DNA from 3 places in the Paenibacillus provencensis genome. Region 1 is predicted to be linked to each of the others. Evidence: riboswitches for the same ligand, from Rfam matches in the RefSeq annotation. Region 1 holds a riboswitch; each other region holds the start of a gene.

Region 1 (8,352 bases):
TACCTTCTCCTTATAATTAAGTTCAGCCTAGCGCATACTTAGTATATTCACACTCAAAGGAGGCACTCATTCATCATGAAACTTCAGCTTGCACTCGATCTGGTGAACATCCAGGAAGCCAAGGAAGTCGTCAAGGAAGTACAGGAATATATCGATATCGTCGAGATCGGCACTCCGGTCGTCATTAACGAAGGGCTTCTCGCCGTGAAGGAAATCAAGGAGGCGTTCCCGAATCTGGACGTGCTGGCCGATCTAAAAATCATGGACGCGGGCGCTTACGAGGTCATGAAGGCTTCCGAAGCCGGGGCCGACATCATCACGGTGCTGGGCGCGACCGACGATTCCACCATCCGCGGCGCGGTGGAGGAAAGCCGCAAGCACGGCAAGAAAATTCTGGTCGACATGATCAACGTGAAAAACCTGGAGGAACGCGCGCGCGAAGTCGATGCGCTCGGCGTTGATTACATCTGCGTGCATACCGGATATGATTTACAGGCGGAGGGCGAGAATTCCTTCGAACAGCTTCGCGTGATCAAAAACGTCGTGAAGAACGCCAAGACGGCGATTGCAGGCGGGATCAAGCTCGCCACGCTGCCGGAAGTCATCGAGGCGTCCCCGGATCTGGTCATCGTCGGCGGCGGCATTACGGGCCAGGCGGACAAGCGTGCCGCGGCGGCCGAAATTAAGCGGCTGATTTCGGCGCGTTAAGCGATGGCGCTGTCCATCAAGCGCCATGCGGCGCATATCGTGCAAGAGCTCGAGCATGCCGCATCGCTGCTCACAGAAGACGCCGGCGAACGGCTGACGGAAGCGATTCTCGGGGCCGGACACATATTTGTGGCGGGGGCGGGACGCTCCGGCCTCATGATGAAGGCTTTCGCGATGCGCCTGATGCATCTGGGGCTGCAAGCCCATGTCGTGGGCGAGACGGTAACACCAGGTATTACTATGGGTGACCTGTTGCTGATCGGCTCCGGTTCGGGCGAGACGCAGACCTTGATCAGCATGGCCGAAAAGGCGAAGGCGCTGGATGCGGACGTCGCCGCACTCACCATCCAACCGCAGTCGACGATCGGAGCGCGGGCCGACATCGTCGTCCAGCTGCCGGGAGCGCCGAAGGACCAGGCGTCCGGCAGGGATTTGACGGTGCAGCCGATGGGATCGTTGTTCGAGCAGACGCTTCTGGTTGTACTAGACGCCGTCATCCTTCGGATCATGGAATCGCAGCGCCAGAACTCCGGCAAGATGTACGGCAATCACGCGAATCTGGAATAACGGACAGGAGGGAAAGGCAAGCATGCTCAAAGGTAAAACGGCTATTATTACAGGCGCGGGTAAGGGGATCGGACTCGCGGTCGCCCGCGCCCTCGCGCAGGAAGGCGTGCGTCCGGGCCTGATGGCGCGTTCCGCGCCAGACCTGGAACGCGCGCAGAAAGAGCTGAAGGAGACGTACGGCGTCGACGCCGCCATCGCGATGGCCGACGTCGGCAACCGCGGCGAGGTCGAAGCGGCTGTCGCCCGCTTGATCGGCGAGCTCGGCACCGTCAACATCCTGATCAACAACGCGGGAACGGCGACGTTCGGTACCGTGACGGACATGGATCCCGAGGAGTGGCAGCATATCGTTCAGGTCAACCTGATGGGGACGTACTACGTTACACGCGCCGTGCTGCCAACGATGCTGGAGCGCAAGTCCGGCGACATCGTCAATGTCGCGTCCACGGCCGGAGAACGCGGCTTCGCGACGGGTTCAGCCTACTGCGCGTCTAAATTCGCCGTGATGGGCCTGACGGAATCCCTCTTCCATGAGGTCCGCAAGTCCAACATCCGGGTCGCCGCCTTGACGCCGAGCACCGTGAACACGGAACTCGCCGTCAGGACGGGCTTGCCGGTCGGCCCGGAGGAGCGGATGATGCAGCCCGAGGACGTGGCGCAGCTGGCGATCGCGGCCCTCACGCTGCCGTCGCGCGTCGTTTTAAAAACCGCGGGCATTCTCACGACCAACCCGCAATAATCACCGGCATACACAGAAAGGGCATCCCGACCGGACCTTTGCGGGATGCCCTTTTTTTGAACCTTTCTTTGAATGTAACCTTTCACATGCTCGATTACATTAACATTAATTTCTTTGCATTCTTCACATGTGGGTGACTCCAAGTCATACTAACACTACTGTCACTGTTATTATCGTTTTAGGTAACCCGAAGCCTTGACTTGAAAAAATGGCATGAAATTGGCCCGATTAGCTCTATACCAAGCTAATCGGGCTTCATCTTCCCCATTCCCTCACCCTACCCACACCGGCCTTTTTTCGCACCTCTACCCCTTCCAACACAGAAATTTAGGGACAGACAATGTCGGTGATATTCAGCAATAGTCACCGACATGCTTACTAATCCCCTCTCGGTCTACAAAGGGGTCGCAAGAGCACGCAGTCTCTCGCCGATTGGCGTAGAGCAAAGACAATAGCCACTTTAAGGATCATGCATCGAATTGATGAAATCTATAATGAATCATCTCAACTTTGGTTACCGACGAATGACAAAATTCCATTAAGAATCAGGACTTTGTAGTCAATAAAAGTGCGTACACCGATTGTTTTACAAGAAGCGGCCGAGGAAATTGCTTCTGATTCGAGTGAAATTTTGAGTTTTTTCTTCAATATTAGGGATCAGAATGGCAAGCCATTCATTCTTGGATCGGTGACGTACGAATACAACCGTAACTGGGATTCCTGGAGCAAGCTCTGTCCGTATCTGATGGGTAAAATCACATCAACAATGGTTCCTTCGTTGACCGTGCTTTCGATGTGAATACTCCCTCCGTGTACGTGGACAATCTTGTTGCTGACCGTTAGGCCTAATCCCGTCCCCTTTTCTTTGGAACTATAAAAGGGTTAACCAATGGATTTAATTCGTTCCAATGAAATGCCACTTCCTTGGTCTACAAATCGAAATTTGATAAATTCTGAATCGTGGCATAGAATCTGTGTTTTGATGATTCCACCGTTTGGCATAGCGTCAACCGCATTCTGGAGAATGTTAATAATTACTTGCTTGATTTGATTCTCATAGCAGTAAATACGTGGTACTTCCGAGTCGTGTTCTTCAATAATTTCAATGTTGTTTAATATGGAGTGTGTACTGAATAACAACACCTCCTGTTGTAAAACAACCGCCGCATCAACTTCCTGCATTTCCGGAGCTTGGGGTTTGGCAAGTGTTAAAAATCCCCATACTATAGCTTCCAATCTCCCAACCTCAGATAGAATCAATTCAATATACTCGGGTTTTTCGTTACCTTGTTGTAACAGCTGGGCGAATTCCTTGATCGAGGTTAGAGGATTTCTAAACTCATGTGCAACCCCTGCAGCCATTTGACCTACTATCAATAGCTTTTCAGTTCGTAGAAGGAGTTCTTCTGCCTTCTTTCGTTCCGAAATATCACGAGACGCGTACACGCATTGCACTACTTTGCGATTTTCATCAAATATAGGAGTGCCCCTGGTCTCGATATATACCCAACTGCCATCTGCTTTTTTACACCTCCACTCAAAATCGAACGTTGATTTTAATGTAACCATGTCATTGAATTGCTTCTTAACATACGCAAGATCGTCAGGATGAACGAAATAAAAAGCAGAATTTCCTTCAAATTCGCTGGACGAAAACCCCAAGACCAATTCATGGGACGGCGAGGCGTATAGAACTATACCTTCCATATCCACGACACCGACTAAATCCTGGGTATTTTCGGCAATAAAACGATACTTTTCTTCTCTCTCAGCGAGACGTTCAGAGATATCACGATACCGTTGTTCGCTCTCACGGAGTTTCCATTCCTGTATCTTGCGTTCTGTAATCTCCCGACCAGTTACTAAGATGCTATCAATCTTACCATCGGACGTTAGAATGGGAGTCCCTATGCCTTCGAGCCAAATGCAGGTCTCGTCCACTTTAACGAATCGCCACTCAAGACGTACCGAAGTCTTGGTGGATATCATTTCATCCCAACGTTCTCTGATGAGTGCAAGATCATCGGGGTGTACCATAGAGAAAGGGTAGTTTCCTTCAAATTGGGAAGCTTCCCCCCCGAACATCCGAATGTGGGATGGCGAAGCGTACTGTAATACACCATTAGTATCCAAGATGGCAATCAGGTCTTGTGAATTCTCCCCAATCAATCGGTATTTTGACTCTTGCTCCACGAGGTATTGTGTGAGAAGAGACGCTTCCCTTTCTTTTTTGATACGATCACTTATATCGACAGCCGAGCCGATTACCTCTGCTACTTGTCTCCCTCTATGGATAGGGCGTAAGGAAGCCAAATACCAAATTCCGTTGTATTGACCTTCATAAGTGACGTTCTCCTCTCCACCCCAAGCTCTTTCGTAATATTGAGACTTCCGTTCAGCATCATTGAGCGGGAGGAATTCATGAGGCTCCTTTCCTACGACTTGTTCGGGTGTTAGACCCATGCGATATAACAATTCACCATCACACAAAGTATGAATAAATTTTCCATCATGCCGAGTCAACTTAAAAGTCATACCTTGCTGGTATCTCAACGTAACTGCTAATTCCTGCTTTGTTTTGTGCAAAGCTTCTTGTAACCATTTTTCTCTGAATAATGCTGAAGGTATTCCATCTCTACTAAAAATCTTCTCTATTTGATGGAATGCCACCAGAAATTCCGATGGCGGCAAAGGTTTGCTAAACAAATAACCTTGCCCTAAATCGCAGAGGTTTTGTTGGAGAAATATCAATTGCTCTTTCGATTCGATTCCTTCAGCAACGACCTCCACATTTAATTCATGCCCCAGAGCAATAATTGCCTTGACAATCGTTGCATCCTTCATGTTCACCAGGCAGTTATTCACAAAACATTGATCAATTTTTATAATGTCAATCGGCAATTCTTTGAAGTTATACAGGGAACTATACCCTATCCCGAAGTCATCCAAACTGATTTTTATACCGAGATTTTTTAATTGTCTTAGAATTGGAACAATTCGGACAATTTCCATCGTCATGTATTCCGTAATTTCAAGCTCCAGATACGATGGAACAAGCCCTGTCTCATGCAAAATATTTTCCACACTTTCCACAAAATCAGGTTGATAAAATTGACGTACAGAGAGGTTGACTGCCATTATAAGTGTTGGGGCACCTGCATCCTGCCATGCCTTGCTCTGAGTACAAGCGGTTCGCAACACCCATTCACCGATGGGGGAAATCAGATTAGTCTCTTCTGCGAGTGGAATAAACTGTGTTGGAGTAAGAAGTCCTTGTTCTGGATGCTCCCATCGGATCAATGCTTCAACGCCTGTGATTTTCCCCGAAGCCAAATCCAATTTTGGCTGATAGTACAGTTGGAACTCTTGACGTTCCAGTGCTTCTCTTAAATCTTTCTCTAATTGTTGAATCCCCATTGTTACCTCCCCCTACTCGTGTTGTTGATGAGACGACAAAGTACCTGTGGTATCGAGGATGAATTTATCGAATTACGGGGGACTATCGCTGTTCTCGCCACTCTAATCCCCAACAAACAGACTAGAGACAACGAAAAAAACGCAACACACGGCAACCTGGCAACCATAACGAACATGCGTATTAGGCCCATGGCTTTGCGTCCCCATCTTTCAATGGGTTTGCCATTTCAATTGTTAATCTTCAACCACATTATGCCATGGTTCGACAATCTTCTGCAATATTCTCTTTGTCCATGAATATTGACTTTGCGAAGATACCAAGTTGATTAGGGTTTCCAATGAGCTTTCGGACAAATGAAGCGCTTTAGCACGGGATTACCGTGCTATCCCTCGCGACAACATTAGCACATAGGTTAACTTTTCGAACATCAAATCGTCGACGATGAAGACGGTATCCCGATCCGCAGAAGTCAGCGCATCCACCTTTTCCACCTTTTTCATGGTGGCCACGCTAAGCGAAGTCAGAAAACGACGCCATGCAAAGCCGGCATGATTGAGAAAGCAATAAACCGCAGCTTTGCCGGCCTTCGAATCGTCCTTGCGGCTTTCAAGCAGGCGAAACCAGTTTTTCTGATGAAATAACAAAACGAAGACGAGTTGGAACAGCCGGGCGCAGCTAAAGCCAAAACGTTTACGGAATCCAGCTTGTTGCAAATGCTGCATGACTTTCAATTCTTGGAACGCTGGCTTTAGTTCGTTAGGCATTTGAATCAATTCGGATGGATGGGATATCATTAGGTAGACACCACCTCTTCGGTTAAAGTGATTGCTCAAAACTTTCACTTAGCAAACGAAGCGGTGTTTTTCTATTAACAAGCCCAGTATCTGATCGCCTTGGAAGCCTGCAACGACATGACTTCAAGACGAATTTCGCTCTGCGAAATTTGGGTTGGTAACCTACAAGTATTGTTAAAGCCATAGAAGAACTAGGTGCAGCTTCGAAGTAAGTTTTGATCTGGTTCGCGAGAATGTCTTTGAGGATTTGGGAAGACAATTTTATATAGTCGCGCGTGAATTTGCTACAGGACCAAAGTTCCGACGGGAAGGCCGTGCACCGTACCTGCACATTCTTCATTGCTTGCTGTTAGTAATGAATGGACATTAGATTTAGTACAAGCAATGCGCGATAATCCAGAATAAAGAGGTAGTGTGGTCAAGTTGTTAACAAAGGGTATTTAGATAGTTTTATTAACTGTGAGCACAAGGATTTATTTAGTGAGGTTTTGTTCTTTGATAACCTTACAAATACCCTTAGTGTTGAATTTACTTTCACGTGAATCTTTCCGTCCTCCGTCTCCTTTCTTGTTCTTAGGCGCTCCGCGACTGTCGAATTTACCGTATATCGAATGTATAATCCTCTCTCCAATTTCATAATAGAAGCATGCATGCAAATTCAAGGCATGTCATAACAGGAGGGCGATTATGAAGGCTGTAACATTCCATGGCATGAAGAACATGCAAGTGACGCAGGTCGCGGATCCGACGATTCAGAAAAAAGACGGGATTATCGTCAGGATCACCTCGACCGCCATATGCGGTTCTGATCTCCATATATACCAGGGGGCGATTCAAGCCCAAACCGGATACGTGATCGGCCATGAACCGATGGGCATCGTCGAAGAAGTAGGCCCTGAGGTGACAAAGGTCAAGAAAGGGGACCGGGTCGTGCTCCCGTTCAATATCTCGTGCGGCAGCTGTCATTACTGCCAGCATGAAATGGAGAGCCAATGCGACAACTCCAACCCCAATCCCCAAGTGGATACGGGAGCTTACTTTGGGTTTACCGAACGGTATGGGAATTATTGGGGCGGACAAGCCGAATTGCTTTACGTGCCATACGGCAATTTCATGCCCTTCGTTATTCCGGAGTCATGCGAATTGGAGGATGAGAAGCTCCTGTTCCTGTCCGACGTGCTGCCGACGGCCTATTGGAGCGTGGACAACGGCGGCGTGAAGCAGGGGGATACGGTTGTGGTGCTCGGCTGCGGCCCCGTCGGCTTGATGGCGCAAATATTCGCTTGGATGAAAGGGGCCAAACGGGTCATCGCGATCGACAATCTCCCGTACCGGCTGAACCATGCCAAAAAAATGAATAACGTCGAAACCTTCAACTTTGAAGATTTCAAAGACATGGGGCTGCATATAAAAGAAATAACGGGCGGGGGCGCGGATGTCGTCATCGATTGCGTCGGAATGGACGGCAAGAAGACGCCATTGGAGGAGGAAGAGCAAAAGGCCAAGCTGGTTGGCGGAACACTTAGCCCGATCAACATCGCGATGAATGCGGTGCGGAAATTCGGCACGATTCAGATTACGGGAGTATACGGTTCTAAATACTACCAGTTCATGTTCGGAAACATTTGGGAACGAAACGTGAAGCTAACCATGGGACAGGCGCCCGTGATCCATTACATGCCGATGCTGTATCAAAAAATTATGGCAGGCGAGTTCGATCCGACGGAGATCATCACGCATAAAGTGCCGCTCGATCAGGCGCATAACGCGTATAACACCTTTTACAATCATGCGGACGAATGCATTAAATTCGTACTGAAGCCTTAAATGATGACATGAGAAAAGAGGCTGTGCCACGGGGTATTGTACCCTGAGGGACAGCCCCATGTGTTTAGCCGATTCTTCTTCAATATTAGCAGGACCAAGTTTCATTATAGGCCTAAAACCGCCAGGTTTACAGCAAGCTCCCTGGAGACCCGATCCGCGACTCTTGCACCGACCGCCCTGACGATTTTCCCTTCGAATGACAACGGAATCCCCCTCCGAACACGACCACGCGTCCGTTGGTTGGTCGTAATGAACCCGTAAAGTTCCCCGTTCAGGACCGCCAAAAGAGCAACGCTCGC
Region 2 (8,352 bases), 1.5 Mb from region 1:
CATCGTTCATATTCATCGTTCGCTGTTTCATTTAGTCCTAATGCGTTCTCGTATATCTGCACTAACTCTAGTAGGTTCCTGATAGATTTGTAAGGATTATGTTCGATATGTTAGCATCGGCCTCGGGAAAATACATCGTAATGAACTTCGAGATATAGTCATCAATGGAAGCTTGTCGATCGGATAATGTATCGTCCAGGTCAAAATTCAGTGCTCTTACCGGCACATAGATCCCTCACCTTCTTTATTCCAATGGGTAAAAAAAGACCCGGCCTTCAGATAGCTTCTATCTTGGGCCGGGCCTCGGAAGTCATTACGAGCTCACTGAAAGCCCATCGTTCCATTATTATACAATTATTGAATACGGCTTGGAAACCTAAACTCGATATTCAGGATATCCCTATTATTTCTTTGAGTTCAATCAATTTCACAACTTATCAAATGGTAGGTTTAATAAAATATCCAATCTCAACCGCATGATCTATCAGCTTATTAAAGTACGCCGCGTCTGGCTCTGCACACTGCACCCCGGTGCCTTCAAGGAACTCCATCGTCTGCGGACAAGTGTACCGGAACATGGAATTCTTCGCCCCATCCCCTTCCAGCTGAGCTATCGCGAGCTCAACTCCTGCTGAATCCTTCGGTTCATTGGGATTGAGCAGCCAGCCTTCAAACTCTTTCAAGTCCATTAGCGTGATGTCATAGCCAGCGTCCGTAAAGTACTCAACCATGCGCTCGTATGGAATCGTAACCGGATTACATATGTGAAAGACTCTTCCTACGGTCTCATCCTGAAGCGCAAGCGCCGTAACGGCTTGTCCTGCGTAGTCGATCGGAGTCATATCCACTTCCCATCTGACCCGAGGTGCTCTTCTGAGCAGAAGCATCGCCTTCAGCATTCGGTAAAAAGCGTTGTTATCAATATTGTTCTGGAATACTCCATTATCCGATCGACAGGATAAATTGCCTACCCGATAAACATTCACCGGTATCCCTTCTTCGCCCGCCTTAATGACCAGCTTCTCCGCTTCAAGCTTGCTGTTCGTATATACATTCTCGACAGATGATGTCATGTAGCCTGTGCCTTGAACAATGTCAGCCCATTGTCCATTCTCAGCGAGCTCTTCCGGAATACCAAGTGTGGAAATAAAGTGGAACCGGATGTCGCTTCCTTCTCTTGCCAGTGACAGCAAACGATTGGTGCTCTCTACATTCACATTGGCGAAATGCTCGGCATCTCCAAAGTGTCTCACATCGGCACCGCAGTGGATGATAGAATCAATCTGCTTAGCCACAAGCATTTGGTCTGCCTCATTCATTCCCAGGTTCTCCTTCTCCAGATCACCTTCCAATACGACAACCCGGTTCTCGATCCATTCCGCAGATTCACTGCCAAAGTAGCCCTGCATGATTTGAACCAAACGTGCATATGGATCCACCCCCGAAGAAGAACGAACCAGACAATACACGATGGCATCTGAACGATGAAGCAGCTCTGCCAGTAAATGAGAACCCAAATATCCGGTTGCTCCTGTCAGCAGAATGTTTTTCTGTGCATAGCTCTTCGTACTGAAGTGATCTGCAGTACCAATGACCGCCGGATGTTCCGCTAAATCCTCAACCGGGCGATTGACGATAGCCGCATCCTTGTCTTCCTTCTCAATCACCTTGCCAAGCTCCTCAATCCGCTCGGCCATTTTCGCAATGGTTGGATACTGGAAGAAGTCATTGATCTTGAGCAATGGATAGCTTGGCTTCAGCAGAACCAAAATCTCAAGAATCTTGAGGGAATACCCGCCAATTTCAAAGAAATCATCATGAATGCTGATTCTCTGCTGATCCAGCACCTGTTCCCAGGCCGCCGCAACGGCTTGCTGAGTCTCATTCTCCGGTGCCACATATACTGCAGCATCCTCATCTGCCATGAGTTCATAGGCTGCGAGTTGTTTACGGTCGATCTTGCCTGTAGGAGACAACGGCATGTCCACTACATGCTGCATATACGTAGGAACCATATACCCTGGAACCTTCTTGCTAAGATATTGAACAAGATCCTTTTTAGGTATGACAGCACCATCGTTCGTTGTATAAAATGCAGCTAATATCTTCGAACCGTCCTCCGTAACAGGAATCACAGCAATGTCCTTTATATTCTCGTGCTTGGCAAAACTATCTTCAATCTCGCCAATCTCGATTCGGAATCCTCTGATCTTAATCTGCGAATCTCGTCTTCCTCTATATTCAACCTGTCCATTCGGCAGCAGCCTCACCAAATCTCCGGAGCGATAAAATTTCTTCCCTGAACCCGGTCTGATCGGATCTGAGATGAATGCTTCCTTCGTCTTCTCCGGCTGGTTCAAGTAACCTTTAGCTACTCCAACCGAGCTGATGAGCAGCTCTCCTGTAACTCCAATCGGACATAGTTCATTATTGCCGTCCACAATATACAGCTCGTAGTTGGCAAGCGGAGTCCCGATCACAATGGTCGAGACATCCTCAGACACTTGGTAGTCCACCTTATGTCCTGTAGCAACCACAGTGATTTCAGTTGGACCATATAGATTCGTTACAGGGATCTGCAGCTTCTTCTGGAACATTCTTACCGTTTCACCCGTCAGTGCTTCTCCACCGACGGTAATACTCTTAATCTTCTGAAATTTCATTCCCGCATCTTCGGGCAGATAAGCGGCAAGCCGGTTAAAGAATACGGTTGGCAAAATGGCAATACGGGTCGCTTCTAACTGCTCGACGGCTTCTGTAAAAGCATCGATAGAGAATCGCTCTTCATCGGATAACAAATGCAGCCTGGCACCGCTCCCGATTGAACCGAATATATCATACACGGAGGCATCGAAGCTGAAGGTAGAGTATTGCAGTATTACGTCCTCTTCCGTCAAGCCAAGATCCTGCTTGGTAGCCATCGCCAAATTGACAACACCTTTATGTGCAATAAGTGCTCCCTTCGGCTTGCCTGTTGATCCCGAAGTGTAAATGACATAGGCCAGATCATCCTCTTCGATACGGATCGCTGGAGCTTTCTCAGAGTATGACTCGTCAAGCTGATCCAGGCAGACGATCTCTGGTCTATGCTCAAATCCGGCAAGCAGTGAGTCCAGCTTCTGAATATAGCTGCTCTCTGTTAGAATCACCTTCGATTTCGTATCTTCAATGATATATGCATTTCGCTCCTCCGGATGGGTCGGATCAAGCGGAATATAAGCTCCTCCAGCTTTCATTACACCTAGCAGGCTTATAATGGTCTCTAAGCTTCGCTCCATAAAGAGGGATACAAATTCTCCTTTACGTATTCCCTTCTCCAAGAGCATGTTTGAAATTTTGCTGGACAACAGATCAAGCTCTTGATACGTAAGCTGATCTGCATTCGCGGACAAGGCTGTCCGGTCTGGAAACTGCGCTGCTATTGAAGAAAACATGGACACGATCGTCGCTTGCTCAGGGAGATCCATCTTCGTGTCATTCAACTCATCGTAGGCATTCCAGTCATCATCAGTCAGAATAGGCAGACTGGAAATGGAAGTATCCATATCTTCAAGCACTCCGCTCATTAGCCGCTCAAAGTGCTGAATGTATCGATGAATTGTATCTTGCTTGAACAGCCGCGAATCATACGATACATGAAGGAGCCAAGAATCTGGCCCCTCCTGCACATCCCAATCTAGTCTGCTGGCTCCATGACGTGGATTGATACCGTATGTCGTTTGATAATTAACCGTATACCCTGCTATATGCTCCATGTCCGCATGGCTCAGCTCTGTCGACTCCATATGTTCAAGCTTATCCCGCACCAGCTCGTAAACACGTCTAAACGAATCTGCTCCACTTATGGAGATACGCAGGGGAAGAAGCTGTTCTCTTCTGTTTTGCACACCAATCAGCATATCATTGTCCTGAGTCATTCGGTGCAGGAATACCGCGTATCCGGCAAGCATCCATGCCTTCATATCATATAGTTCACTGTAACGCTTCAGCATTACGGGCTCGAGGTTCAGTACATGCTCTGTCTGAGCTGCTGCCTGCTTTGCATAGTTCAATGACCCATCTGTATACAAATGAAATCCGGGCAAAGGCAGCTGCAGCTCGTCAGACCAATACTGCTTGCTTTGTTCTAACAACATGGTGGTATTCAACAGATATCAGCTCCCTTTATTTATTGCACTCTAAGTTTGTCTACTAGTGTTTCTAATTCGCTTGCTACCTCGTTCATTTGTTCCGCAGAATCAAAAATCTTGGCAAAAGCAGCCTGCTGCTCTTGAGCACTTCGCTCAATTTGACCGGAGACTGCCGAATTTTTCTCAGCCATATCCGCAAGTGATTTAATCGCAGCCGTAATTTGCTCGGTCTCCGCTACCATCTGCTGTGTAGCTGCAGACACTTCTTGAATTTGGCTTGTGACCGAATCGGTTGAAACCAGGATGCCTTTGAAGATCGAGCCTGTTTCTTTGACGATTTCAATTCCTTTGGCTACATTTTGTTCTCCATCACCAATCGCCTCTACAGCGAGTGCCGTCTCATCCTGAATGTATCCAATCAATTCGGCAATCTGATCTGCTGATTTCTTGGATGCTTCGGACAGCTTCTTCACTTCATCCGCTACAACTGCAAATCCACGTCCCTCTTCACCGGCTCTTGCCGCTTCAATACTTGCATTCAGAGACAACAGGTTCGTCTGAGAAGCAAGCTCTGTAATCACTTGAACGATCTGGCCAATTTCGCCGGAACGCATCTGCAGCTTCTCAATAATATCGACCGAGTTCTTAACCGAACGATTAATTGAGTTCATCTGCTCAATGACCTGATCCACATTCTGATGTCCAACCTCGGATTGCTCCTTCATCTGCAAGGAGATCTCGGACAGCTCGGAAGTATTCCCTGCAATTGTAGTTACACCCGATGAGATTTCTTCGAGCGAAATGACACTCTCCGATATCGACACACTTTGCTTCGCGACACTATCGGACATTTCTTCAATATTTTTCGTAATATCTACGGTATTTTCATTGTTAACTTCAACGGCATTGAACAAGAATTTGGATTGCTCCGCTGATTGCTCAGATACTTTCTTAATTGTAGTAACCAGACTATTGATGTTACTAGCCGTAGTGTTGAATTTCTCGTTGACTTGTCCAAGCTCATCATCACTGGTTCTCAGCTGTACGGTAAAGTCGCCCTTACTCAGCTTATCTAGTGCTCCCATCAGCTCTTTGATTGGCTTGAAGGTCTGTCTAATTGTGATGTATTGCAGTGCCAGAACGACAACTAAGGTAATAAGCAGTGCAAGAAGTGTATAAGTCAGCAGCTCCTGCTTGCCCGTTGCAATCAGACTTGCGTCCACATCAATTCCCATATATGCAAACACTTCGCCAGCTCCATTCACAAATGGATACAGTACCGTAATCCATGTACCGTAATCATCGTTGTAAGCTGCGGTGTAGGCTATTTCCTTGGTTTCGAGCATCTCCTTCACGCCGTCTGCATGAATTTGAGGCTGAGCATACATATCACCCAGGTTCATATCTTCTGCAGCAAAAATCTCCAGAACAGCGGTTGGCAAGGCGATAATTGATGTTTGCGTGCCGCCTTCCAGCTCCGGTCCAAAGATATATCCTTGTGCTACGTTTGGATGTGTCTTGGATAACTCATCGAATACACTTGTGATTTGCTGTTGGATTGGAGAATTCGGATCCGGATTATTTTTCGCTGCTTCCGCATCTTCCACAGATATCTGGCTTCCCAGAGCCTCCATTAATTTTCCGGAATCCGATTGAAGCTGTTTGGTTAATACATTGCCTTGAATAAATTGACTACAGCCAATGACGACAGCACCTGTAATAATGATATAGAAGCTTGTTAATATCATATTTCTAGTAACAATGCTCAGGTTTTTGAAGCTCCATTTTTTTAACTTACTCATGTCTGACATTTCTCTCCCTACTCATCCATATGTAGTTTCTACTTCATCTTGAATCGCATGTTAAACCTTCCATCCTTGATTCTTGGCTCATTCTTCCTCCTTTCTTGCACGGATCGCTTAGTAAACAAAAAAATGAACCTATGGACAAAATAAGGCCATGGCTCATTCAAGCAACTGGCTGACATTTCCTTGCGGAAGTAGTCCCTCTAGCTTTGCGTCACTGCTTTTCAACAGCTTTGCCACGTATTCAATTTACAGATAGTACTTAAGAACTACCTAAGCTTACCACAACTAAAAGTAAACTAGTGTTCACTTTTTCTAATCGGTTTTTTTCACTGTTTTTTTAATACTATAAGACTATATTTCACTTGAAATCTCGATAAAAATTATAAATGATTGTCGAATCATGTTTAGTTAAACGGATGAGGTCCTGATTAATACATTGCTATTTACAATCATACTCATGCATATAGTTCGTCCGCTTATTTCACTTTAGCGAAAGAGGAGTTACTCCTTCTCATACAAGTTAATCTTCCAGCCATTGTCCCAGTGGAGCAGTTTCTTATGTGAATATCCGGTCGCTGCATAGTACTGATTCAGCCTGTCATTCTCTGCCATGCAGTCCAGCCTAATCTGTTTCATTCCTTTACTCCGTATGTAATCCTCGGCCCACAACAGCAGCTCTGTGCCTATTCCTTGACCCGCATGTGATCTGCTGACAGCAAACTTGTGGATGTATCCAGACGATTCTGAATCATCCAGCTCTCCCCAGACAACTGGGTCAGACCAGCAAATGTACAGTGTTCCTACGATGATACCTTCCCTTTTTGCCACAAATAGTTCTAATTCACGATCCATAATCAATTGTTCGGTCATCGCGAGGTTAAATTCATCAGGATGCCACTGGTTGATTCCTTTGGCCTGGATCCAGCTGGCTGCTCCTTTCCACAGATCCAATATTTCTGAACTGTCCGATAATCTTGCAGGGAACACTTCAAGCATTTGCCCTATCCTCACTTTCTGCATTAGTTAATAATAAAGCTCTGAATTCTCTTGCCTTGTTCGTATCTGACCGTAATACTCTCGCTTACAGCCCCAGAGAGTAGTATCCGATTCCAGAACAGTATTGCTGGAAAGTTATTTTGTAATTGATTCAATTCCCATTTCCCTTTAGCTGAAAAGAGGACAGCTCTGGCTGCCTGAGTTCCAACTCCCGCTCTTCTAAATTTACGAAGGATAAAAAAGTGAGCAAGTTTATAGCTCCGATCATCCTCCAATTGCTTTACAAGTACAAAGCCTGCAATCTCTCCATTGGCCTTGATCAGATAAGCATTATAGTCCTCATGATTCTCCCAATATTTATTGAGATCCGATAATATGGGATAAGTACCTTGTTCACTAATTTGCTCGTTTGTAAACTCAGTAAAATCATATATATAGAACTGCACTAAATTCTTTATTACTGGTTTATCTGCCGTCAGTGCCTGTAATACTTCTACTTTCACATTTGTTTCGTTGTTCAATAGATTATCAATCTGTTTAGGCAGTGCCTTTACCATCTTATATCTTCCCGGCACCGGCTTATATCCCAGCAGGTCTCGATTGATGTGAAGCATGGGATGGTTCAGAGAGTCATTATTCGTTCGCAAGTACTTGATGTTCAACTGCTCCGCAAGCTTTACAGCACTCATTTTTAATGCGAATCCAATCCCTCTGCCTCGGTACGCTTTATCTACTCCTGTATATTCGTGGTACATGCTCTGCGTGGAAGACTGATGCAGTAGATGCGCTACTCCAACGAACCGATCTTCATCCAGGGCGATCAGAACATACTCGGGCCTTGCGCCGGGCAGTTCCAAGGTCCACTTCTTCCATTCATGATAATCAAAATAATCTCCGCTAATTCCTGGAATATCTCTGCTCGTTACTTTATACAGCTCATACAGCTTCCGTTCCGCATCGGACTCTTCCATCTCGGATAAAGGTTTGATAACAATAGAGGACTGGGGTGGTGAATACATCGATCCCAAGCAGCTATCATTCGGCAGCTCCAAGACAGATTCAAACAGATGTCTTTCTTGCTCAAATCCACGATGTTCGGCAAATACAATGGAGGAAGCATCATTATCGTTCACTTCATAATTCAGCTTGCTTGCTCCATTCAGGACAGCCCAATTCTCAAGCTCTTTGTAAAGTGCTCGGCCAATGCCTTGCTTGCGGTAATCCGGATGAACGGCCAGAAGATGATTCAGCTCTCCTGCCTCGGTCCAAGGTGCTCTCCAGGATATACCATAGCCTACAATCTCGCCCTTCTCATTCACTGCTACCAGGCGATACCGGTCGAATCCGGCAAGCAGCCCGTCCTCATTGATCCATAGTGATCCGGTATCAGGAATCTTAGCATCCTCATCAGCCAGATT
Region 3 (8,352 bases), 1.1 Mb from region 1:
TATGTATCTACCGTCTTGCCTGAGCTTGGCGAAGAGAACATGCTGCAGACTACATTTCAGGAGTATTTGGAACGAAGAATCGGCAAAGAATATCAGCTTGAGGATCCCTTTGTTCAGCTGGAATATGTCTTATCTCAATCTGATGATCCTGGTTATGAAGCTCGAATTCAAGGGATTCAGTTCAAGTCCTCACCCGAGTTTCTTGATTTGATATTAAGCTATAAAGATCGACTTGCACATGCGGGAATGATGTTCAAAGCGCTTCGTTTTCTCGGAAGAGAGGTCATTTCCACACAGCAGATCACGCAGAAATTTTACGAATTTGACAAGGGCATTCGAATCGCGAGCCGGCTTGAACTGCTCAAAGAATGGATGCTCAAGGAGCTTGCTGCTTTTGGCAAAGGCGAACTTACAGCAGCTTGGGTAGATGAACAAATTCAGCTGCTTGGCACAGAAGACTATCACCGGGCCTATCAGAGATTACGACGGAAGCAGCGCGGCAAGCAGGATACATTTAATGATTTTGACGTGGAAAGGGATATATTGGCCAAAATGGTAGTATCAGATCGACTTAAGCCCCTTCGAAAATGGGTGAAAGCAACTCGATTTGTCGACATGAAAGGCCTCTACCAAGCTATATTCAAGGATGCCCAGTCATCTTGTGGGGTTGATCATTCACGCCTTCCGGCGGCTTGGAATGATATTTGCAAATTTACGATAGATAAAATGAATAACCAGGAGCTTGCATACGAAGATACGACTCCGTTCCTGTACCTAAAGGATTCATTATTAGGGTTTCGCGTGTTTACGAATATCCGCCATGTGATCGTTGATGAAGCCCAGGATTATTCTCCATTCCAGCTCGCATTCTTCAGACAAATGTTTCCCCGTGCGAAGATGACAGCGTTAGGAGATTTTAATCAGGCGATTTATGCCCATTCATCTGTACTTAGTGGGACAAGTGAGCTAAGGGATATATACAGTACAGATAAGGCGGAAGTGATAAGGCTAACGCGCAGCTACCGTTCAACGAGGGAAATCGTAGAATTTACAAAGTCATTGCTGCCTAATGGTGAGGCCATCGTTCCATTCAATCGTGAGGGAGAGAAGCCATATGTATATGAATATGGGAAGAGAGATGAGATGGAGGAAGCAATGGTATTGAAGCTTGAGGAGCTTCAGTCACAAGGGCACGAGTCCATCGCTGTCATCTGTAAGTCCGCAGGTCAAAGTCTTAAGGTGCACGAGCGACTTCTGGGCAAGCTGAGCACAGCGCCCAAGCTTATTAAAAAAACGACGCTTGGTTTCGAAAAAGGAATACAGGTCATTCCAGCATACCTGGCTAAGGGTGTAGAATTTGATGCAGTCATGATTTATGATGGATCGGCCAAAGCGTACTCAAGAGAAAGTGAACGCAAACTGTTCTATACAGCGTGCACGCGTGCGATGCATTTGCTGTACATTTACTCCAAAGGTGCAGTCAGTCCATTTGTATCAATGGTTGATTCTCAGCTGTATCAGCATGAACTTGAATATTCGAAATAACCGTACCAAAAACCATCATCTAAGCATGGTCAACTGGAATAGTCCAGCAGCACATTCTCTTTATGGGAATCGTGCTGCTGTTTTTTGCAACAAGGATCTAATTGAATATTATTACATATAATGAAAGATTATAGAGAGGGTGATGTAAGGAAATGGAGGTTGTTCTCATCATTTCCTGACGAATTATAAACTCTTAAGTCAATTATGTTTACATGTAACCTTCAGACTACTATAATCATTAACAATCTACTTTTTTACGGTGAATGGGGGAAATTCAAATGATGAAAAAACAATTTGCAAGGCCAGCATTGGCTGATTGCGTGAAAGAGCTCGTTGCTACGGCTAGAGGAGATCAAAAGGCTTCTTTAGTTATTCAGAACGGGTCCTTGGTCAATGTCGTGTCAGGCGAAATATTGCAGGGCATGTCTGTTGCTGTGCAAGGCTCTCGCATTGCATATGTAGGCAAGGATGCTTCACATACGATTGGACCGGACACAGAAATTATTGACGCGAGCGGGCAGTATATTGCACCTGGGCTGCTTGATGGTCATTGTCATATTGAGAGCACCCAATTAACCGTAGCGGAATTTGCAAGAGCTGTGCTCCCATTAGGGACGACAGGCGGATTTTTTGATGCGCATGAAATTTCCAACGTACTTGGTCTGAACGGTCTTAAATATATGCTCGAAGAGGCAAGAACTACACCGCTCGCTGCTTATATGCAGGCGCCTTCCTGTGTACCGTCTACAAGTCCTGAGCTGGAAACGACGGGAGCATATATCGGTCCTGATGAGGTAGCTGAAGCATTAAGCTGGGGTAATGACATGATTGGTTTAGGGGAAGTAATGAACTTTCCGGGTGTCGTGTACGGGGAAGAGAAGATGATTGGAGAAATAGAAGCTACGCTGCGTGCGGGTAAAGCGGTTGACGGTCACTTTACTTGGGCAGCTGATGATTGGAGACTGCCTGTATATGCTGCGGCCGGTGTAACAGGAGATCATGAATGTGTGACCAAAGAGGATGTACAGGAAAGAATCCGTCTAGGAATGTACGCCAAGATGAGGCAAGGTTCAGCCTGGCATGACGTAGCAGAAACGATTAAGGCGTCGACTGAGCTGGGACTAGATACAAGACGGATGATGCTTGTTACTGATGATCGCAGTTCAGAATCTCTGCTGAATGAAGGGCATATGAATTACGTTGTACGTCTGGCCATTTCACAGGGAGTCAAACCGGTAACGGCTTTTCAGATGGCAACGATCAATACGGCAGAACGGTTTGGCGTCCAGAGAGATGTCGGTTCAATTATACCAGGTTCAATTGCAGATATTATTCTGCTGGATGGAAGACTCGCTGATGTGAATGTACACACGACTATTGCGGCTGGTCAAGTGGTTGCCCGGGAAGGAAAAATGGTGGCTTCCTGGGATAAGTATCACTATCCTCAAAATGCACTGGGTACTGTTCAATTAAAGGCCGACATTCAAGCGGATCATTTTGTGATCAAGACTCCTGTTCAGGAGGGTGAGCTAAACGCGCGCATTATTCAAGTGACAGAGAACCATGTGGAGACGAAGGAAGTCTTCAAGACAGTCCGAGCAGAATCAGGCCAACTCATCCTTAGTATGGATCAGGATGTATGCAAGATTGCTGTTATTGAACGACATCATAGAACAGGAAACAGGGCAGTAGCTCTTGTTAGTGGAGTAGGCTTTAACCGACCTGCCGCGATTGCCATGACGGTCGCTCATGACAGCCATAATCTGATGGTGATCGGAACAGATGACAATCTAATGGCTGAAGCGGCTAACCGGGTAGTGAGTATGCAAGGCGGAGTGGCCGTCGTAACCGATGAGGGAACGACAGAATTTCCGCTGCCGATTGCAGGCCTTATGTCACCGGAGCCTTTTGAAATCGTAGCTTCGCAGTCTGAAGCCATTAGCGAGGCGCTTCAAGCCTCTGGATGCTGCTTGAATAATGCGTTTATGACGTTGTCATTATTGGCCTTGGTTGTTATACCAGAGCTGCGGCTGTCCGATAAGGGGCTTGTTCGTATTTCTGCAAACGGAATTGAGATCGTTTCTTTGTTTGAGCACTAACAGAAATAACCTATATATTTACTCGTCTAAAATAGGTAAGTAGACATCTGTCTGCTTGCCTATTTTTTCGTTCGAGTGAAATTTAAATAGGTCGGAATCATTAAATAAGCAAAAAGTCCTATAAAATGCTTTCGTATTTCTCCGAAGAATATAAAGTAATACTTTCGTCCTTTGAAAATTATCGAAGCGTAAGACTAAGGTAATTACCTCATGAGACAAAGGGACGTCATTGTATACGAATTGGAGGCAAATTTGCTGAAAAGCAAAGACGCAAAGCCATGGGTCTAAGGTGAGTCTAATGACTTATGATGACAGCCGGTTGCCGATTTATTAATAGAGAACGGGCATGATATAAGGCATCGTTCCTAAAATCGAAGGAGTGTACGTAAGAGATGTGGAAGAAGACAGGTAAAAAAGCGGCGGTACTGTTGGCTGCAGTCATTATGGCAGGATCAATTACAGGGGGAGCAATGGATGTAGAAGCTACAGCCTACTCCAGTAAACAAACAGGAACATGGTTATGGGATACAACACAAATCAAAAGTGAGCCCGACAAAATATTGGATTTTGCAGAAACACAGGGGATCAATGCAATCTATTTGCAAATAAATAGAGATGTGGCTATACCGTATTATAAAGATTTTATCAGCAAGGCTACTGCTGAAGGGATTGAGGTTCAAATTTTGGACGGCAGACCTGCATGGGGTCTATCATCGGGGCGTGAAGGATTAATGAGCTTTGTAGAATGGATAGAAGCGTATCAGAGCGGGGCTGAAGAGAACGAGCGTTTTTCGGGAATACATGTGGATATTGAGCCCCATGTGCTTGCAGAATGGAAGTCAGATCGAGACAGTGTTGTCGCTCAGTGGCAGTCTAATGTATCGTATCTAACGAATGAAGCAAAACGCATGGAGTTGAAGATTACTGCGGATATTCCTTTTTGGCTTGATAATTATACTGTACCTGGTGGGGATATGAAGATCAGCAGCTGGATGATTCGCCAATTTGATGCAGTCGCTGTCATGGCGTATCGGGATACGGCAAATGCCATCTACAATGCAGCAGCCAGCGAACTGAAGGAAGCCTCCGAGCTTGGTAAGAAAGTATCCATCGCCGTTGAAACGAATCGAAGCAATGAAGGGAATTTTATTACCTTCTATGAAGAAGACTGTGATTACATGCGTGCAGAATTGCAAGAGCTTGAGCAAATGGCAAATAAGCATGATTCCTATATCGGAATTTCGGTTCATGATTATGGTAACTGGTCTAAACTAGCGAGCCGTTAATTGTAACAAGGGTGAGTTGGTAAGAACTGTGTGTTCTTACCAACTCACCCTTGTTTTCTTCAATTAGGTTACCGAAATGGGATCCAAAGAGATTTGTTCAAAGAACAGCTTGCGATATTGTGAAGGAGTCATCTTTTTTTGTTTCTTGAACAAAGTAATAAAGTAGCTGAGATTGTCGTAACCAACCTCCATCGCAATATCTACAACCTTATAATTTGTATTTTCCAGCAGCTTGCATGCTCTTTGGATTCTGTAATTGTTAATGTAATCGATCGGGCTCTTCTGGACCATTTGTTTGAAGAAACGGCAGAAGTGCCCCTCACTCATATTAATATGTTCCGACAAGTCCTTGAGCTTGATAGGCTCACTATAGTGATCATGAATATAGCCAAGAGCGGTCTTTAGACGTTCAATCTTGTCCGGACTGCCGGCGGCAATGTTATTTCCTAAATCCGCTGCCTGCTGCATATAAGTGTACATCTCTGCAAGAATCAGATACAGGTGTGCCTTGGTCGAGAGTTCCATCGTCGGCTTCATTAGCTCATGCTCCAGCAGAATCCGATCAATGTGTGAGAGGACAGATCTGCCCCATTCCGTATGACGTGAAATATGGCGAGGAGGGAGTAATTTCCTCTTCAATATGGGATCCATCATTTTCTCCTGCAGTGAATCAAACGAAGCACTGGACAGCCAGGCTGGATCGAATACGATGGCTGAAAAGACGCAGCGCTCCTCTCCTTGTAAATAGCCGGCATGAATTTCGCCGCTGCCTACAAAGATGGCATCGCCTGCTTGTGCTTCGTAAATATTCATATCAATATGGAAGACAGCAGAACCACGCTCAATAAGAATAAACTCCATCTCATCATGCCAATGGCAGTCAAGAATGCTGTCTCCATTCAGCTGATCTACTGACGGATAGACACTAACAGGATACATTGGGTTGCCATGCACGCGATTCTCTTTTAACAATTCTTTATTCATATCACCAAGCTCCTTGTTTCTCTTCTACTTATATAGTAGAAATCCTATATATAGCAGATAATAGCTTCTTATGTTGAAATCGCTTCCATAATATGTGCGTTATGTTAATATAAAGTGGCAATCCGGATGAAAATATATCAAAATATTGATACTATTCATCAAAATAACGTAAGAAAAACGATAATAATATCAATATTATTATAGTATAACCGAAGGGGGAAAGAAAACATGAAATTTACTGATGGATTCTGGTTGACTCGTGAAGGGTACCATATTCAAAACCCGACTGATATTCGTGATATTATACAAAAAGATAATTCTCTAACCGTTCATGCGGCTACTAAATATATTCGCACCAAAGGCGACACATTGAACGGTACATTGCTCAAAGCAACTTACAGCTCTCCTATGCCGAACGTTATTCGTGTAACGCTTAACCACCATAAGGGCAGAGTGAAGAAAGGTCCTGAGTTCGAGCTGAACAGTCAGGATGCTAACGTTGAGATCTCGGCAAACGAACAAGGCGCTGTACTTAAGAGTGGCGAGCTTGAAGTTCAAATCGACAAAACAAACGGCTGGGACGTAAGCTTCCTATACGGAGGCAAACGTATCACTGGCAGTGGTCTCAGAGCAGCTGGCTACATCACAGGACCGAATAAGGAAGCTTACTTCCGTGAACAGCTTGACCTGGGTGTAGGTGAATACGTTTACGGTTTGGGTGAACGGTTTACTCCATTCGTGAAGAATGGTCAAGTGGTTGATACTTGGAATGAAGATGGCGGTACAAGCAGTGAGCAATCCTACAAGAACATTCCATTCTATCTATCCAACAAAGGCTATGGTGTATTTGTAAACCATCCTGAACGTGTATCCTATGAGATTGCGTCCGAGAACGTATCCAAGGTTCAATTCAGTGTTGAGGGAGAAACTTTGGAATACTTCATCATCGGCGGTGACAATCCGAAGGATGTGCTTGACAACTATACGAGGTTGACTGGAAAACCGGCACTTCCTCCAGCATGGACATTTGGTCTGTGGCTGACGACTTCCTTCACTACAGATTATGATGAAGGAACAGTAAATCACTTTGTGGACGGTATGGCTGAGCGAGATCTTCCTCTCTCCGTATTCCACTTTGACTGCTTCTGGATGAAGGAGTATCAATGGTCTGATTTCGTATGGGACGAAGCAATGTTCCCAGATCCGGAAGGCATGATTAAGCGTCTAAAAGACAAAGGACTTAAAATCTGTGCTTGGATTAATCCATATATTGCGGAAAAATCCTACTTGTTCGATGAAGGTATGGAGAACGGATATTTGGTCAAAACAGCGGACGGAAGCGTATGGCAATGGGATATGTGGCAAGCCGGAATGGCTCTTGTCGACTTCACGAATCCAGATGCTGTTAAATGGTATAAGAGCAAGCTGGAAGTGCTGCTTGATCAAGGTGTGGACTCCTTCAAAACAGACTTCGGTGAAAGAATTCCTACAGATGTCGTTTACTTTGACGGTTCTGATCCGGTTAAAATGCACAACTATTATACTCAGCTGTATAACAAAGCCGTATTTGAACTGCTTGAAGAGAAGCTTGGCAAGAATGAAGCTGCATTATTTGCTCGTTCTGCAACAGCAGGCGGTCAACAGTTCCCTGTTCACTGGGGCGGTGATTGCTCTTCGACTTATGAATCCATGGCTGAATCGCTTCGCGGTGGATTGTCACTTGGACTGTCCGGCTTCGGCTTCTGGAGCCATGACATCAGTGGCTTCGAGAATACAGCAACGCCAGATGTGTACAAGCGCTGGGTTCAATTTGGACTACTGTCTTCCCACAGCCGTTTGCACGGCAGCACATCCTATCGTGTGCCTTGGCTCTTTGACGAAGAATCCGTGGATGTTGTACGCGACTTCACTAAGCTTAAGATCAGCCTGATGCCTTATCTGTACAATTCTGCACAAGAATCGTCTGAACGAGGCATTCCAATGATGCGTGCGATGATGCTTGAGTTCCCAGAGGACCCTGCAACATATAGCTTGGACACTCAATATATGTTTGGTGACTCCGTTCTTGTTGCGCCGATCTTCAACAAAGAAGGCGATGTTACTTACTATCTGCCCGAAGGAACTTGGACCAACTTCCTTACAGGAGAGAAAATTCAAGGCGGACGCTTCGTTCGTGAGAATCATAGCTTCCGCACATTGCCGATGATGATCAAGCCGAACAGCTTGATTGCAGTGGGTGCGGTTAATGATGTGATTGAATATGACTATGCTGAGAATGTGTCGTTGCATTTGTTCGAGCTTGGTGAAGGTAACCAGGCAGAAGCGAATGTGGTGAGCACTCGTTCTGAACAAGAGCTGAATGTGAAGGCCGTTCATTCTGGAGCTGGCATCGAAGTAACGGCTGAAGGAACAGGTAAAGCCTGGACGCTTGTTCTTCG

The links. Region 1 has a riboswitch for cyclic di-GMP ahead of ACFQ3J_RS05430 (EAL domain-containing protein). Riboswitches for the same ligand answer to the same signal wherever they lie in the genome.
Region 2: linked by a shared signal. The riboswitch ahead of ACFQ3J_RS12835 (methyl-accepting chemotaxis protein) and the one ahead of ACFQ3J_RS05430 (EAL domain-containing protein) in region 1 are both predicted to bind cyclic di-GMP.
Region 3: linked by a shared signal. The riboswitch ahead of ACFQ3J_RS10895 (hypothetical protein) and the one ahead of ACFQ3J_RS05430 (EAL domain-containing protein) in region 1 are both predicted to bind cyclic di-GMP.

The regions. Positions count from the first base shown of each region.
Region 1 is NZ_JBHTKX010000001.1:1,137,572-1,145,923, reverse strand. Features, by position in the region: gene hxlA (3-hexulose-6-phosphate synthase) at 76-708, shown strand; gene hxlB (6-phospho-3-hexuloisomerase) at 718-1,275, shown strand; gene ACFQ3J_RS05440 (3-ketoacyl-ACP reductase) at 1,298-2,014, shown strand; partial or broken gene ACFQ3J_RS27075 (ATP-binding protein) at 2,771-2,881, opposite strand; gene ACFQ3J_RS05430 (EAL domain-containing protein) at 2,897-5,431, opposite strand; cyclic di-GMP riboswitch class I at 5,579-5,665, opposite strand; partial or broken gene ACFQ3J_RS05425 (IS4 family transposase) at 5,849-6,226, opposite strand; gene ACFQ3J_RS05420 (zinc-dependent alcohol dehydrogenase) at 6,914-8,053, shown strand; gene ACFQ3J_RS05415 (hypothetical protein) at 8,158-8,352, opposite strand, start outside.
Region 2 is NZ_JBHTKX010000001.1:2,661,322-2,669,673, forward strand. Features, by position in the region: gene ACFQ3J_RS12825 (hypothetical protein) at 68-226, opposite strand; gene ACFQ3J_RS12830 (non-ribosomal peptide synthetase family protein) at 438-4,148, opposite strand; gene ACFQ3J_RS12835 (methyl-accepting chemotaxis protein) at 4,169-5,932, opposite strand; cyclic di-GMP riboswitch class I at 6,099-6,183, opposite strand; gene ACFQ3J_RS12840 (GNAT family N-acetyltransferase) at 6,440-6,934, opposite strand; gene ACFQ3J_RS12845 (GNAT family N-acetyltransferase) at 6,958-8,352, opposite strand, start outside.
Region 3 is NZ_JBHTKX010000001.1:2,269,426-2,277,777, reverse strand. Features, by position in the region: gene helD (RNA polymerase recycling motor HelD) at 1-1,545, shown strand, start outside; gene ade (adenine deaminase) at 1,824-3,644, shown strand; cyclic di-GMP riboswitch class I at 3,880-3,971, shown strand; gene ACFQ3J_RS10895 (hypothetical protein) at 4,037-4,930, shown strand; gene ACFQ3J_RS10890 (helix-turn-helix transcriptional regulator) at 4,994-5,914, opposite strand; gene yicI (alpha-xylosidase) at 6,143-8,352, shown strand, end outside.